DNA from 4 places in the Klebsiella sp. WOUb02 genome. Region 1 is predicted to be linked to each of the others. Evidence: predicted binding sites of a transcription regulator. Region 1 holds the regulator's gene; each other region holds the start of a gene.
What was found. Region 1 encodes CRP, which controls carbon source genes, mostly activating them, when cyclic AMP is high. Its sites were predicted from a motif close to ATGTGANNNNNNTCACAT; they were not measured.
Positions count from the first base shown of each region.

Region 2: drpB (cell division protein DrpB) is a predicted target of CRP. The motif match lies at 1,719-1,736, and genes of this name have one in related genera.
Region 3: ABOC21_RS25590 (PTS sugar transporter subunit IIB) is a predicted target of CRP. The motif match lies at 2,112-2,129, and genes of this name have one in related genera.
Region 4: ABOC21_RS26090 (PTS mannitol transporter subunit IICBA) is a predicted target of CRP. The motif match lies at 1,553-1,570, and genes of this name have one in related genera.

Region 1 is NZ_CP170110.1:4,194,460-4,197,579, forward strand. It holds gene ABOC21_RS27355 (YccS/YhfK family putative transporter) at 1-1,551, opposite strand, end outside; gene crp (cAMP-activated global transcriptional regulator CRP) at 1,604-2,236, opposite strand; gene ABOC21_RS27365 (OsmC family protein) at 2,543-2,947, shown strand; gene ABOC21_RS27370 (phosphoribulokinase) at 3,003-3,120, opposite strand, start outside.
Region 2 is NZ_CP170110.1:458,599-461,718, forward strand. It holds gene ABOC21_RS08850 (porin) at 148-1,212, opposite strand; gene drpB (cell division protein DrpB) at 1,786-2,067, shown strand; partial or broken gene ABOC21_RS08860 (phosphohydrolase) at 2,110-2,806, shown strand; gene ABOC21_RS08865 (DNA cytosine methyltransferase) at 2,863-3,120, shown strand, end outside.
Region 3 is NZ_CP170110.1:3,828,029-3,831,148, forward strand. It holds gene tnpA (IS200/IS605 family transposase) at 1-182, shown strand, start outside; gene ABOC21_RS25585 (PTS sugar transporter subunit IIC) at 333-1,658, opposite strand; gene ABOC21_RS25590 (PTS sugar transporter subunit IIB) at 1,670-1,984, opposite strand; gene ABOC21_RS25595 (LacI family DNA-binding transcriptional regulator) at 2,279-3,120, shown strand, end outside.
Region 4 is NZ_CP170110.1:3,929,789-3,932,908, reverse strand. It holds gene selA (L-seryl-tRNA(Sec) selenium transferase) at 1-623, opposite strand, end outside; gene ABOC21_RS26095 (glutathione S-transferase) at 730-1,338, opposite strand; gene ABOC21_RS26090 (PTS mannitol transporter subunit IICBA) at 1,832-3,120, shown strand, end outside.

The DNA.
Region 1 (3,120 bases):
GGCGTTTTTACGCAGCAGCCCGCTCTGCCACTGCGGCCACAGCCATACCATCCCGCCGAAGGCGATCAGGCACCCGATAAGCGTATCGATAAGCCTGGCGACGATAAACTGTTCGCCGTTGAGCGTTAGCAGCTGCAGGGTATACACCGCCGTGACGGTAAAGCCCACCATCGCCCAGCCGTAGCTCTTGCGAATAATCAGATAGCTCAATAGCGTGATAATCAGCATCGCGGTCAGCGTATAGCCCTCCGGGACGTGGAAGTGCAGCGTCAGTCCGGCAATCACCAGGCCGGCAAGGGTCCCTGCCGCCCGGTGGACGATGCGGACCCGCGTCGCGCCGTAGCCGTTCTGGGTAACGAAGAGCACCGTCATCAGGATCCAGTAGGGTTTGGGAAGATTTAGCGCGCTACCCATCAGGCTTGCGGCGGTGAGCATCACGCAGATGCGGGCGGCGCTGCGCAAAGCCGGCGATTTATAAGAGAGATAGCTTTTTAGCGCAGGCAGCAGCGGCAGGCGCCGCTCCTTATCGGCCATTAGGTTACGCGCGTACAGCGGCCGCTGGGTGCGTAGCACCCGGGCAAGGCGGCCGAAGTGCCATGCGCAGAACTGCCCGACTGGGTTGTCGGGGTGCTGCGAGGCAATCTTCTCCAGCGCGCCGATCTGCTTATCCATGTTAAAGCGCTGCGGATAGCGGTGGTACAGGATGTCGTCCGCCAGTACCCTCAGCCGCGCCGCGACGGTTTGCGCATTCCAGCGGATTACCGCTTCAGCGTGGCTGCGTTCGACCAGCTTCTGCACCTCTTCCGGCTGATGCAGGCTGACGGAAATGTGCTCCTGGAGATCGAGGGCAATCTGAAACGCCCGCAGCAGGCGCTTATGATCGTTACGCTGATTGGCCGCCAGCATATGCATCTGCTGGTAGCACAGGGTGATCAGATCGACGACCTTTTGCTGGCGGGTCAGCAGAGGAGGCAGCGAGGTTGCCGGGTCGATATGCTGGGTCAGCAGGCTGTATTTGGCTTCACAGTAGTTGGCCAGCTCCCGGTAGAGCAGGCTGAGCGATTCGCGCAGCGGCTGCTCGCGCCATAGCCAAAACCAGAACCAGTTGAATAGCCCGTACCACAGCGTGCCGAGCGCGTAGATCAGCAGCGGCTCCCAGACCGGCATATTGCCGGCGAGGCTCAGGGTAAAGATGGCGGCAATCAGCGAGGCGGGCAGCAGCCTCGCGTGCAGCGAGCTGATTTCCGCCGTGACGCCAAGGAGCAGGGTCAGGCCGCTGAGAATTAAAGGGAGCGGGATATCATGCTGGAGAAGGAGCTGAACGATCAGGCTGCAGCCGGCAAAAAGCGAGCCGCCAATAATCAGGCGTTTAAAGAAACGTTTATGCGGCGTATCAAGACCGGCGACGTTGCAGCATGCGGGAACCAGCGAGAACAGCAGGCCCTGCTGCAGATGACCGAGAAGGAGGCCAATTGCGACCGGCAGACACAGCACCAGCGTTTGCCGCAGTGCGTAGTTGACTTCCGGGTGGTAAATCAGCCTGCGCCACATAGAGGGAAAACAGAAACGGCGTATTGCGGGAGCAATACGCCGTTTTATCAGCTTAACGCGTGCCGTAGACGACGATAGTTTTACCGTGGGCGGAGATCAGATTTTGATCTTCCAGCATCTTCAGAATACGGCCAACGGTTTCACGCGAGCAGCCGACGATCTGACCGATTTCCTGACGGGTAATTTTGATTTGCATACCGTCCGGGTGAGTCATGGCGTCAGGCTGTTTTGCCAGGTTCAGCAACGTCTGGGCGATACGGCCGGTGACGTCAAGGAAGGCAAGGTTACCGACTTTCTCAGAGGTAACCTGCAGACGGCGGGCCATCTGCGATGAGAGACGCATCAGGATGTCCGGGTTAACCTGGATCAGCTGACGGAATTTTTTATAGGAGATTTCGGCCACTTCACATGCGGTTTTCGCACGTACCCAGGCGCTACGCTCCTGGCCTTCTTCAAACAAGCCTAATTCACCGATGAAATCGCCCTGGTTGAGGTAAGAGAGAATCATCTCTTTACCTTCTTCATCCTTGATGAGCACAGCCACAGAGCCTTTGACGATGTAGTACAACGTTTCTGCTTTTTCACCCTGGTGGATCAGCGTGCTTTTAGATGGGTACTTATGAATGTGGCAATGAGACAAGAACCATTCGAGGGTAGGGTCTGTTTGCGGTTTGCCAAGCACCATGCGCGGTTATCCTCTGTTATAAGCTATCTCCGGGTGCCGACACTACACGGCATCCGGGCATGCAATCGTATTGTTTCCCTATGCCTGGGAAGCTGGCTGGTGATTTTTCTGCAGCCTGTAATGTGAATTCCTCTGCATACATGCAGTACATCAATGTAATACTGTAGCATCCTGACTGTTTTAGCATAGCTTTTGCCGCATGTCTCCTGGTGTCTCGCTTCAGCATGATGCAGGTCGCCTTCCGTTGCCAGATTTGTTATGTGCGCGTAATCTGTCAGGAAAATTGCAACCTTGGAGTTAAGTTTTATGCAAGCTCGTGTGAAATGGGTCGAAGGGTTAACCTTCATTGGTGAGTCGGCTTCCGGCCACCAGATTTTGATGGACGGCAACTCCGGGGATAAAGCGCCGAGCCCGATGGAAATGGTGCTGATGGCCGCCGGCGGCTGCAGCGCCATCGACGTGGTCTCAATTTTGCAGAAAGGACGCCATGATGTGACCAACTGTGAGGTGAAGCTGACCTCTGAGCGTCGGGAAGAGGCGCCGCGCCTGTTTACCCACATCAACCTGCATTTTATCGTCACCGGCCGCGAGCTGAAGGATGCGGCCGTTTCGCGGGCGGTGGACCTGTCGGCGGAAAAATACTGCTCGGTGGCGCTGATGCTGCAAAAAGCGGTAAATATCACGCATTCGTACGAGGTTATTGCGGGCTAAGCCGAATGACCAGCCCGTCGCCCCGGTTTGCGTCGCCGCCGGGGTTGCTAACGGCTTAACCGATCTTTTTCCCCGCCATCAGCCGTTCAACCAGCGGCGCCATGATCAGCTCCATCGCCAGCCCCATTTTGCCGCCCGGCACCACCAGCGTGTTGATATGCGAGATAAACGAC
Region 2 (3,120 bases), 570 kb from region 1:
AAGTCGTGTGACGTTATCCGCGGTCGCGCTCATTTAAAAATGTGCCACCGTCGGCGATTGCGCATTAGGCCGTCTCCGAATTTGCTGTCGGGCGGCGGCCAACAAAAAAAAGCCCGCACGAGGCGGGCTTAGGTAGGTGAGGCGGCATCAGAACTGATAGGTGATGCCGAGCGCGAACTGATTATCAGTCGCCGCGCCGGTGACAACGCGGTCTTTCTCATCGAGAAGATTGAACTTATAGGCGGTGTAGACGTTGAAGTTTTTGTTGAAGTAGTACCAGGTACCCAGCTCAACGTAGTTCATGATCTCTGCGTTGCCGCGCCTGTCGTTGCCGAGATCCTGACCCTTCGCGTAGACGTAGCCCAGGGAAGGGCGCAGACCGAAGTCGAGCTGGTACTGCACGACGGCTTCAACGCTCTGCGTTTTATTGGCGATGAGGCCATTTTCCATCGGCAGCATATTGCGTGATTCGGCATACATAACGGCCGTATACAGGCTATTGGCATCATATTTCGCCGCGATACTCCAGACCTCCGCCGTTTCACCTTTACCGTCGGCGGTCTGTTCGTCCGTACGGTCGGAATTACCGTAGGCGGCGGCAAAACCAAATCCGTCGAGGCTGTAGTCAACGGACATGCTGTAGCCGTCGCCGTTTGCTTTCAGACGATCGCGGTTGGTATTTTTACCCTGGTACTGGAGAGCAAAGTTCAGCCCATCGGACAGGCCAAAAAAGTCGGTATTGCGGTAGGTGGCGACGCCGTTGGCTCGGCCGGTCATAAAGTTATCGGTATGCACCAGACCGTCTCCGCCCCACTCAACCAGCATATCCGTGTAGCCTGCGGCGTCGTATACCACCCCGTAGTTGCGGCCATAATCAAATGAGCCGTAACTGGCGTATTTTAAACCGGCAAAGGCCAGACGGGTCGCGCTGCCCTGATCGCCTTCTGGCCGGTTAGCTTTCATATTGTACTCAAACCGACCGTAGCCGATCAGATCGCTGTTGATCTGCGTTTCACCCTTAACGCCGAACCGCGCGTAGGAGGTGTCTTCAGAGTTGCGATTGCCTTCGTCGGTATCGGTCATAATATGCTCGCCGACCATTTTGCCGTAAAAATCGACTTTATTACCGCTCTTATTATAGATTTCCGCTGCGCTAGAGGCCCCAGAGATTAATAAGGACGACACCAGAATTGCCAGTGCTTTTCTTTTCATTATATATTCCCTTTTATTTATAATTAATGTGAATGTCAACGAGTCTTGCTGAAATGCAAAATAGATACTATCTGCGAAGGTTCATTTTTATTTAAATTAAAAATGTAATTAAATTATATATAATATTGCAAAATGTTTCATTTTAATTCTTTATATTAATATTTTATCGTTCATTGTTGAGTCATTGATCTTATTTATTGTCTTTTATAACAGTGAGTTATTTGTTTATTTGAGAGGTTCACGTTCATTATAAAATTTATAATGTTTATGTTTAATCGCTTCATACAAGTTCGGGTGATAATTATCCATCATGGACGCTGAATTATTTCGTGGAAGAATAGTCGGCATTGAAAAGAGATTAAATCGAGCGTTGTCGGGAATAATATGCCGGCGTGATTGGGCATATTATCGATCGGGAGTAGATAAGAGGCGCTGCGGACGACCTTGATTCGTCGAGCGTACTTCACCCGAGGTTACGGGTGCCTGATGGCAAACTTCGCTGTATAATGTGATTTTAATCACATTTTTCATTTTAAGGTGACGTTTCGTTACTGAAGAAAGGAGAGCAGTTGAATGGAAGAGAAAGCGAAACGGAGTCCCGCCGGGAAGCTGGCGCTATGGGCGTTTTACGCCTTCTGCGGCTATTTCCTGTGGGCGATGGCGCGCTACTGGTGGGTTGTCGGACATATTCAAAGCCTGCCAGGCGCGGGCGTTGACGGGGATCTGGGTTCGACGACGGGGAAATGGCTGGGCGCGCTGCTGGGCTTTCTTGTCCTCGGCATCGTTGGGTTAGCCCTTGGGGCCATCGCCTGGTATACGCGGCCTGATAGCCGGAGATATGAACATCAGGATTAAAGTTGCTATGCTCGCAGCCTACCTTCTCTCAAAGGAACGCGTATGGAACTGGTTGACTGGCAGCAACGATTTGAAACCTGGCTGATAGAGCATCATTCGCAGGGCGACTCCGCGCACGACATTTCGCATTTTCGTCGCGTGTGGGGCACCGCCCAGCGGTTGGCCGCTGGCCGGCAGGTTGACCGTCTGGCGATCCTCACCGCCTGTTACTTTCATGACATTGTGAGCCTGCCCAAAAACCACCCCGACCGCAGCCGCTCATCGGTGATGGCGGCGAAAAAGACGCAAAGCATTCTGCAGTCGTCTTTTGCCGATTTTCCCGTCGACCGCTATCCTGCCGTGCTGCACGCCATTGAGGCGCATAGCTTCAGCGCCGGTATTCCTCCCCTCAGCGAAGAGGCGAAGATTGTCCAGGATGCCGACAGGCTCGAGTCCCTGGGCGCGATTGGCCTGGCGCGCGTTTTCGCGGTTTCCGGCGCGCTGAATAATATCCTGTTTGACGCTGACGATCCTTTTGCCGACCGGCGCAGTCTGGACGATCGCACCTATGCGCTGGACCATTTCCAGTGCAAGCTGCTGAGCCTGCCAAAAACGATGCAAACCGATGAAGGAAAAGCGATGGCGGAACACAACGCCCGCTTCCTGGTGCAGTTTATGGCGAAGCTCAGCTCAGCAGCTGCAGGGTGATCCCACCGCGCTGGATGAGGCGGTTTTGCGCCGCTTTGATCCACAGGCTTAAAACTGCCTGCGCTATTTGTGGTAATCTCTGCGAAAAGTGTCCAGCTGGTTGAGGTTATGCCGCAAAATTTATCTAAGGAAAATCCCCCGTCTCTGCCGGTCACGCAGGCCGGGGAAGATGCGCAGGCGTTATTGCGCCAGCTGATGGCAATATATGATGTGAAAACGCTGGTAGCGCAGCTGGTGGCCGTCGGCGAACAGCACTGGAGCCCGGCAATACTCAAGCGCGTCGCGACGGTGCCCCGGGCGGCCGGCCGCCTGGGCCAGCGGGAGATCGCGCATCTGGCATCGCTGCTGCCGCAGCCGCCTGCTCAT
Region 3 (3,120 bases), 370 kb from region 1:
GAAAAAGCGCGATAGCGATAGCACGACACTTCGGCAGAGGTAAAAACTTCACCGGAGAAGTTTTCTGGGCACGAGGTTATTTCGTTTCAACCGTTGGTTTGGATGAAGCCACGGTCAGGGCATACATACGCAACCAGGAGAGAGAAGACGAACGATACGATCAAATGAAACTGAACGTATAGCAGCCGCCTTGGGCGGCTCATGGTTTGTCGGCGCCTTTGAGGCGCTCCCCCTAAAGCCTCCGGCTCTGCCGGAGGATACTTACTCCTGATGACGGTGTTATTTTTATCGGACGCTCCGGGAAATAGCGCTGAGAGCGTATTTCCCGACTATTACTGGCTTACGGTTTCAGCGACCGGAACGGCGCCTTTGGCTTTTTCGACTTCGGTTTTCATTAATGAGCGTTCATAGGCGCGGAGGAATGGCAGGTAAATGACGGCAGACATCACCATGCAAATGACGCACATCACTACCGGGCTCAGGGTCCAGTTGGCGGCCCAGGAGGCGCCGATGGGTGCCGGCGTGGTCCACGGCGTCAGCGAAACCACCTGAGTCAGCCAGCCGAGACGCGTTGCGCCGTAGGCCAGCACCGCGTTGATCATCGGCACGAACACGAACGGGATAAACATCATCGGGTTCATGATAATCGGCGCCCCGAACAGGATCGGCTCATTAATGTTGAAGAAGCTTGGCACGATGCCCATTTTGCCGATAGTCCGCAGGTGCGCCACGCGGCTGCGCAACAGCAGGAAAGCCAGAGGTAGCGTCGAGCCCACGCCGCCAATCAGCAGATAGTGGTCCCAGAAGCCCTGCAGATAAACGTGCGGCAGCGCGGCACCAGCGGCCAGTGCCGCCTGGTTTGCCGACAGGTTCGCCATCCAGAACGGGTTCATAATCCCGGTCACAATCAGCGAGCCGTGGATCCCGGCGAACCAGAAAATCTGGCACATCAGCACCGAGAGCAGAATTGCCGGCAGGGAGTCGGAGGCCGACACCAGCGGTTCCAGCAGATGCATAATCGCCTGCGGTAGGATCATACCAGTCTGCGCTTCGATAAACAGGTTCAGCGGGTGCAGCGTACCGATCACCACCAGCACCGGGATCAGGATTTCGAACGAGCGCGCGACGCCGGTGGGCACCTCTTTGGGCAGGCGGATAGTAATATTATTCCGCTTCAGCCATGCGTAAATGCGGGTGGAGTAGATGGCGGTAATTAAAGCGGTGAAGATCCCCTGGCCGGACAGATACTGGGTGGAAATTTTGCCGTCAGCGTAGGGCGCCGCGACCAGCAGGAAGGCCATAAAGGCCAGCAGGCCGGACATCACCGGGTCGAGCTGAAACTGGCGGCCGAGGCTGGCGCCAATGCCGACGGAAATAAAGAAGGTCATGACCCCCATGCTCAGGTTAAACGGCAGCATCAGCTGTTCACGATACTGCTGTGAGAAATCCAGCCAGCCGCGGGCAAAACCGTTGGTGGTGTCGGGCGAAAAAGGAGGAAAGATAAATACCAGCATGAAAGAGCCGATGATCATAAACGGCAATGCGGCAGTGAAGCCATCGCGGATGGCGATAACGTATTTCTGCTGCCCAAGGCGTCCTGCCAGCGGAGTAATAGATTGCTCGATCGCGGCAATCATGGACTGATACAGAGAACTCATTTGCACACCTCTTAATGCGCCGCTGCTATCAGCGACAGAGCGTAATCCAGGACGTTATCTCCCCGCTGCATTCCGTAGTCCATCGCGTTTATCGGCTGGACCGGAATATTCAGGGAGGCGGCTTTCTCAGATAAGGTTTTCAGCATGTATTTTACCTGGGGCCCGAGCAGCACCACCTGGTATTGCGGAAACTGCATGTCAAATTCGGAAACGCCGTAGGCGTCTATCTGCACCGGCAGGTTACGTTCCTTCGCCTCATCAACCATCTTCCTGACCAGCAGACTGGTGGACATCCCCGCAGAGCAGCACAGCATAATCTTGTACATCGGCACTCATCCTCGAAATGTAAAAAGTTATTGCGTGGATGATTTGATATCAGACGGAAACCGGTTTCCATTTATAAAAAACAGAACTGTGATAACCGTCAAGAACTAACGGGGTAAGGGCTGATTAATTAGATTCTGCTCACATAATTCCGTGGTTTCTGCGATGATTTTCCATGAAACGGAAAGTCGGTTTCCAAATAAAAAAGGAAACGGATATACTGCCGTTGGTTACTATTGAAGCGATTCAGGTTTTAAGATTTACAGGGATCGGCCCGACCCTGTCAGGGGAGAATGATGTCTACAATCAACGATGTATCACGGCTGGCTGGCGTCTCAAAGGCCACGGTTTCACGCGTATTGAGCGGTTCTCGCGGAGTCAAAGAGGCCAGTCGTCAGGCGGTACTGCAGGCGGCTGAAGAACTCAATTACCGGCCAAATATGATTGCCCAATCATTGTTCAGCCAGAGCACGGGCTGCATCGGGGTGATTTGCGCGCAGGATAATATCAACCAAACCACCAGCTATCTGTATGCCCTGGAAAAACAGCTCAGCCAGCATCAAAAGCATCTCCTGCTGCGCTTTGCGAACACCCGCGATGGGGTGATGAACTCGCTTGAAGAGCTCAGCTGCGGCCTGTGCGACGATATCCTGATTATCGGCGCCCGCTTTCCATTGAATATCGACCGGCCGGACGTGGCGCTGATCGACTGCCTCGAGAGCGAAGGGGCGAACAGCATTCAGTTTGACCACGCTTTTGCCGCGGAAACCGCCTGTAACTATTTGATTAGCCAGGGGCGACGTCAGATTGCGCTTATCCATCCCGAGGGGAGCGGCTTTGCCGATCAGGTGCTGCTGGGCTACAAGCATGCGCTGGAGAAAAACTTCCTGCCGTTTAATCGTAACCTGGTATTCCTTGACAGCATTTCGCCTTCGGTGGCGGTGCAGGAGCTGGTGAGCAACGCCACAACGTTGAATTTCAATGCGCTGCTGGTTGCCGATGAGCAGCAGGCGCAGCGGGTTGTCCCGCAGCTGCAGGCGTTCAGTCGCGCGGTGCCGGAAAAGGTGATGGTTTTTAGCCTGGCGGGATCGCTACAGCTGCCCGGTATTCCGACCATCCCGGCGATTGAGTACTCGAT
Region 4 (3,120 bases), 260 kb from region 1:
GCATGGGTGCGGTTGGTAGTGCCCACCTCGTGTAAAACGCAGCCCGCCTGACGCATCACGTCAGGGATGCGAAACGCGCCGCCAATCTCCACCAGCTCGCCGCGCGAGAGCACGACCTCTTTGCCGCTGGCCGTTGCCGCCAGCATCAGCAGCACCGCCGCGGCGTTGTTATTGACGATGCAGGCGTCTTCCGCGCCGGTCAGGCGGCACAGCAGATCTGCCAGCGCGCGATCGCGGTGGCCGCGCCCGCCGTCGTCGAGGCTGTATTCAAGGGTAACCGGCGCCCGCATCGCCTGCGCAACCGCCTCCACCGCGACCTCGGCCTGGATCGCGCGGCCTAAATTGGTATGCAGCACCGTTCCCGTCAGGTTGAAAACCGGGCGCAGCGCGCTTTCCATCGTCTGCGCCAGCCGCCGTTCGGCCTCCCGCCCCCAGTCGCCGCACCAGTCGGGCAGCGCGTGGCTCAGGCGGATATGCTCCCGCGCCAGCTCCAGCATCTGGCGCAGCAGGGCGACAACCTGGGCGTGGCCGTATCGAGCCAGCACGGACGAGAAAGCGGGATCGCGGAGCAGACGGTCGGTGGCCGGAAGTTGGGTATAAAGCGCGCGAGTATCGGTAGTCATGAATGAGCCTGGCGATAGGTTATTTTCCCCCCTCCCGACGGGAGAGGGAGTCAACAATTGAGCGGCAATTGTAACGCCTGCGCGCGGAAACTGTTACCCGCCTGGGTCAACTCCTTGGCGGTTCCGTGCGGGCAAAACTGGCGCGCTGAAAGAGCGCCTCAACCAGCGCAATCAGCCGAGGCCGCGTCGCGCACCAGCCCGGCGCCACGCGGCGGAAGTTAAGATAGGCAATGGCGCAGGCCGCGGAGATCGACGCCAGGTTAATCTCATCCCCGCGCAGGGTGCCGTCGGCCGCGTAGGCCTCCAGCGCATCCAGGCCGCGAGCCACCTTCTCGCGTTGGCGCAGCAGCTCCGTTTCCGACTGCTGGGCCGGCGGACGCGCCTTTTCACGCACCAGTGCCTGCGCCGCCTCCATCACGCCGTCAGCCAGCGCCTCCAGCTGCCGTATTTTCAGCGCCGCCTGCGGCTCGGTCGGCAGCATATCCGGCATCACGCCGAGCAGTTCCAGATATTGCGCAATAATCGGCGAGTCGAACCAGCACTCGCCGTCGTCGGTCACCAGTACCGGCACCTTGCCTAACGGATTATATTTCGCGACGCCGCTGGTTTCGCTCCAGGGGAATTCATTGACGAACTCGAAGGGAATATCTTTTTCCAGCAGTATGACGGAAATTTTGCGCACAAAGGGACTGGTATAGCTGCCGATCAGTTTCATTGCCTGCTCCTTTCGCCAACAAAAATCTAAGTATGGTTCAGGCGCGGACAAAAGGCAGGCGGGACGTCGCGGCAATCAGCCCTGGACGTTATACAACCGATCCGCATGGGCCAACGCCGGCCCGCGAAATCTGCCTGAGATCACAGGCGCTAAAAACAAGCGCCGATATTTTGTGACAAACATCACATATAAAAAATTATTATCAGATACAAAATTGTGACATTTATCACATTAAATCGCATTTTCGGCCGCAAATTATCCCCCGGACGCTTTTTTGCACAGCCATTATGTGACACAAATCACTATATACACCTCACGATCGCCTATATTCACGTGACACAGATCACATAAAGACCCGGTCACTGGACAGTTCTACGATTCAGTGCCAGATTTCGCTTTATCAATCAGGGTCCGGCTTCCTCTGCCGCCACATTAACAACAAGCCTCAGGCTTTTAGCCTACGCGATAAGCAAAACAGAAAAAGGGGTGTTTTATGTCATCCGATATCAAGATCAAGGTGCAAAGCTTTGGTCGTTTCCTTAGCAATATGGTGATGCCAAACATCGGCGCGTTTATCGCGTGGGGTATCATCACCGCACTATTCATTCCGACAGGATGGCTGCCGAGCGAAACGCTGGCGAAGCTGGTCGGCCCGATGATTACCTACCTGCTGCCGCTGCTGATCGGTTACACCGGCGGTAAGCTGATTGGCGGCGAGCGCGGCGGCGTGGTCGGCGCGATTACCACGATGGGCGTGATCGTCGGCGCCGATATGCCGATGTTCCTCGGCGCGATGATTGCCGGTCCGCTGGGCGGCTGGGCGATTAAACATTTTGACGGCTGGGTAGACGGTAAGATTAAGTCCGGCTTCGAGATGCTGGTGAATAACTTCTCCGCCGGCATCATCGGGATGATCCTCGCGATTCTGGCGTTTCTCGGCATTGGCCCTGCGGTTGAAGTCCTGTCGAAAATTCTGGCGGCGGGCGTTAACTTCATGGTCGTGCATGACATGCTGCCGCTGGCGTCTATCTTCGTAGAACCGGCGAAAATCCTGTTCCTCAACAACGCCATCAACCACGGTATCTTCTCGCCGCTGGGTATTCAGCAGTCCCACGAGCTGGGCAAATCAATCTTCTTCCTGATTGAAGCGAACCCGGGTCCGGGGATGGGCGTGCTGCTGGCGTATATGTTCTTTGGTCGCGGTAATGCCAAGCAGTCCGCGGGCGGCGCGGCAATCATCCACTTCCTCGGCGGTATTCACGAAATCTACTTCCCGTACGTGCTGATGAACCCGCGTCTGATCCTCGCCGTTATCCTCGGCGGTATGACCGGCGTGTTCACCCTGACCATCCTCAACGGTGGCCTGGTGTCTCCGGCTTCTCCGGGCTCCATCCTGGCGGTGCTGGCCATGACGCCGAAAGGCACCTATTTTGCTAACATCGCTGCGATTATCGCCGCTATGGCCGTCTCCTTCGTGGTCTCCGCCATTCTGCTGAAAACCAGCAAAGTGAAAGAGGAAGAGGATATCGATGCGGCAACCCGCCGTGTGCAGGATATGAAGTCCGCTTCCAAAGGCGCGGCGACGCCGCTGGCCGCTGGCGATGTCGCTAACGACCTGAGCCACGTGCGCAAAATCATCGTTGCCTGCGACGCCGGTATGGGTTCCAGCGCCATGGGCGCAGGCGTGCTGCGTAAGAAAGTACAGGATGCGGGACTGAGCAATATCTCCGTCACCAACTGTGCGATTAACAACCTGCCGCCGGACGTCGACCTGGTGATTAC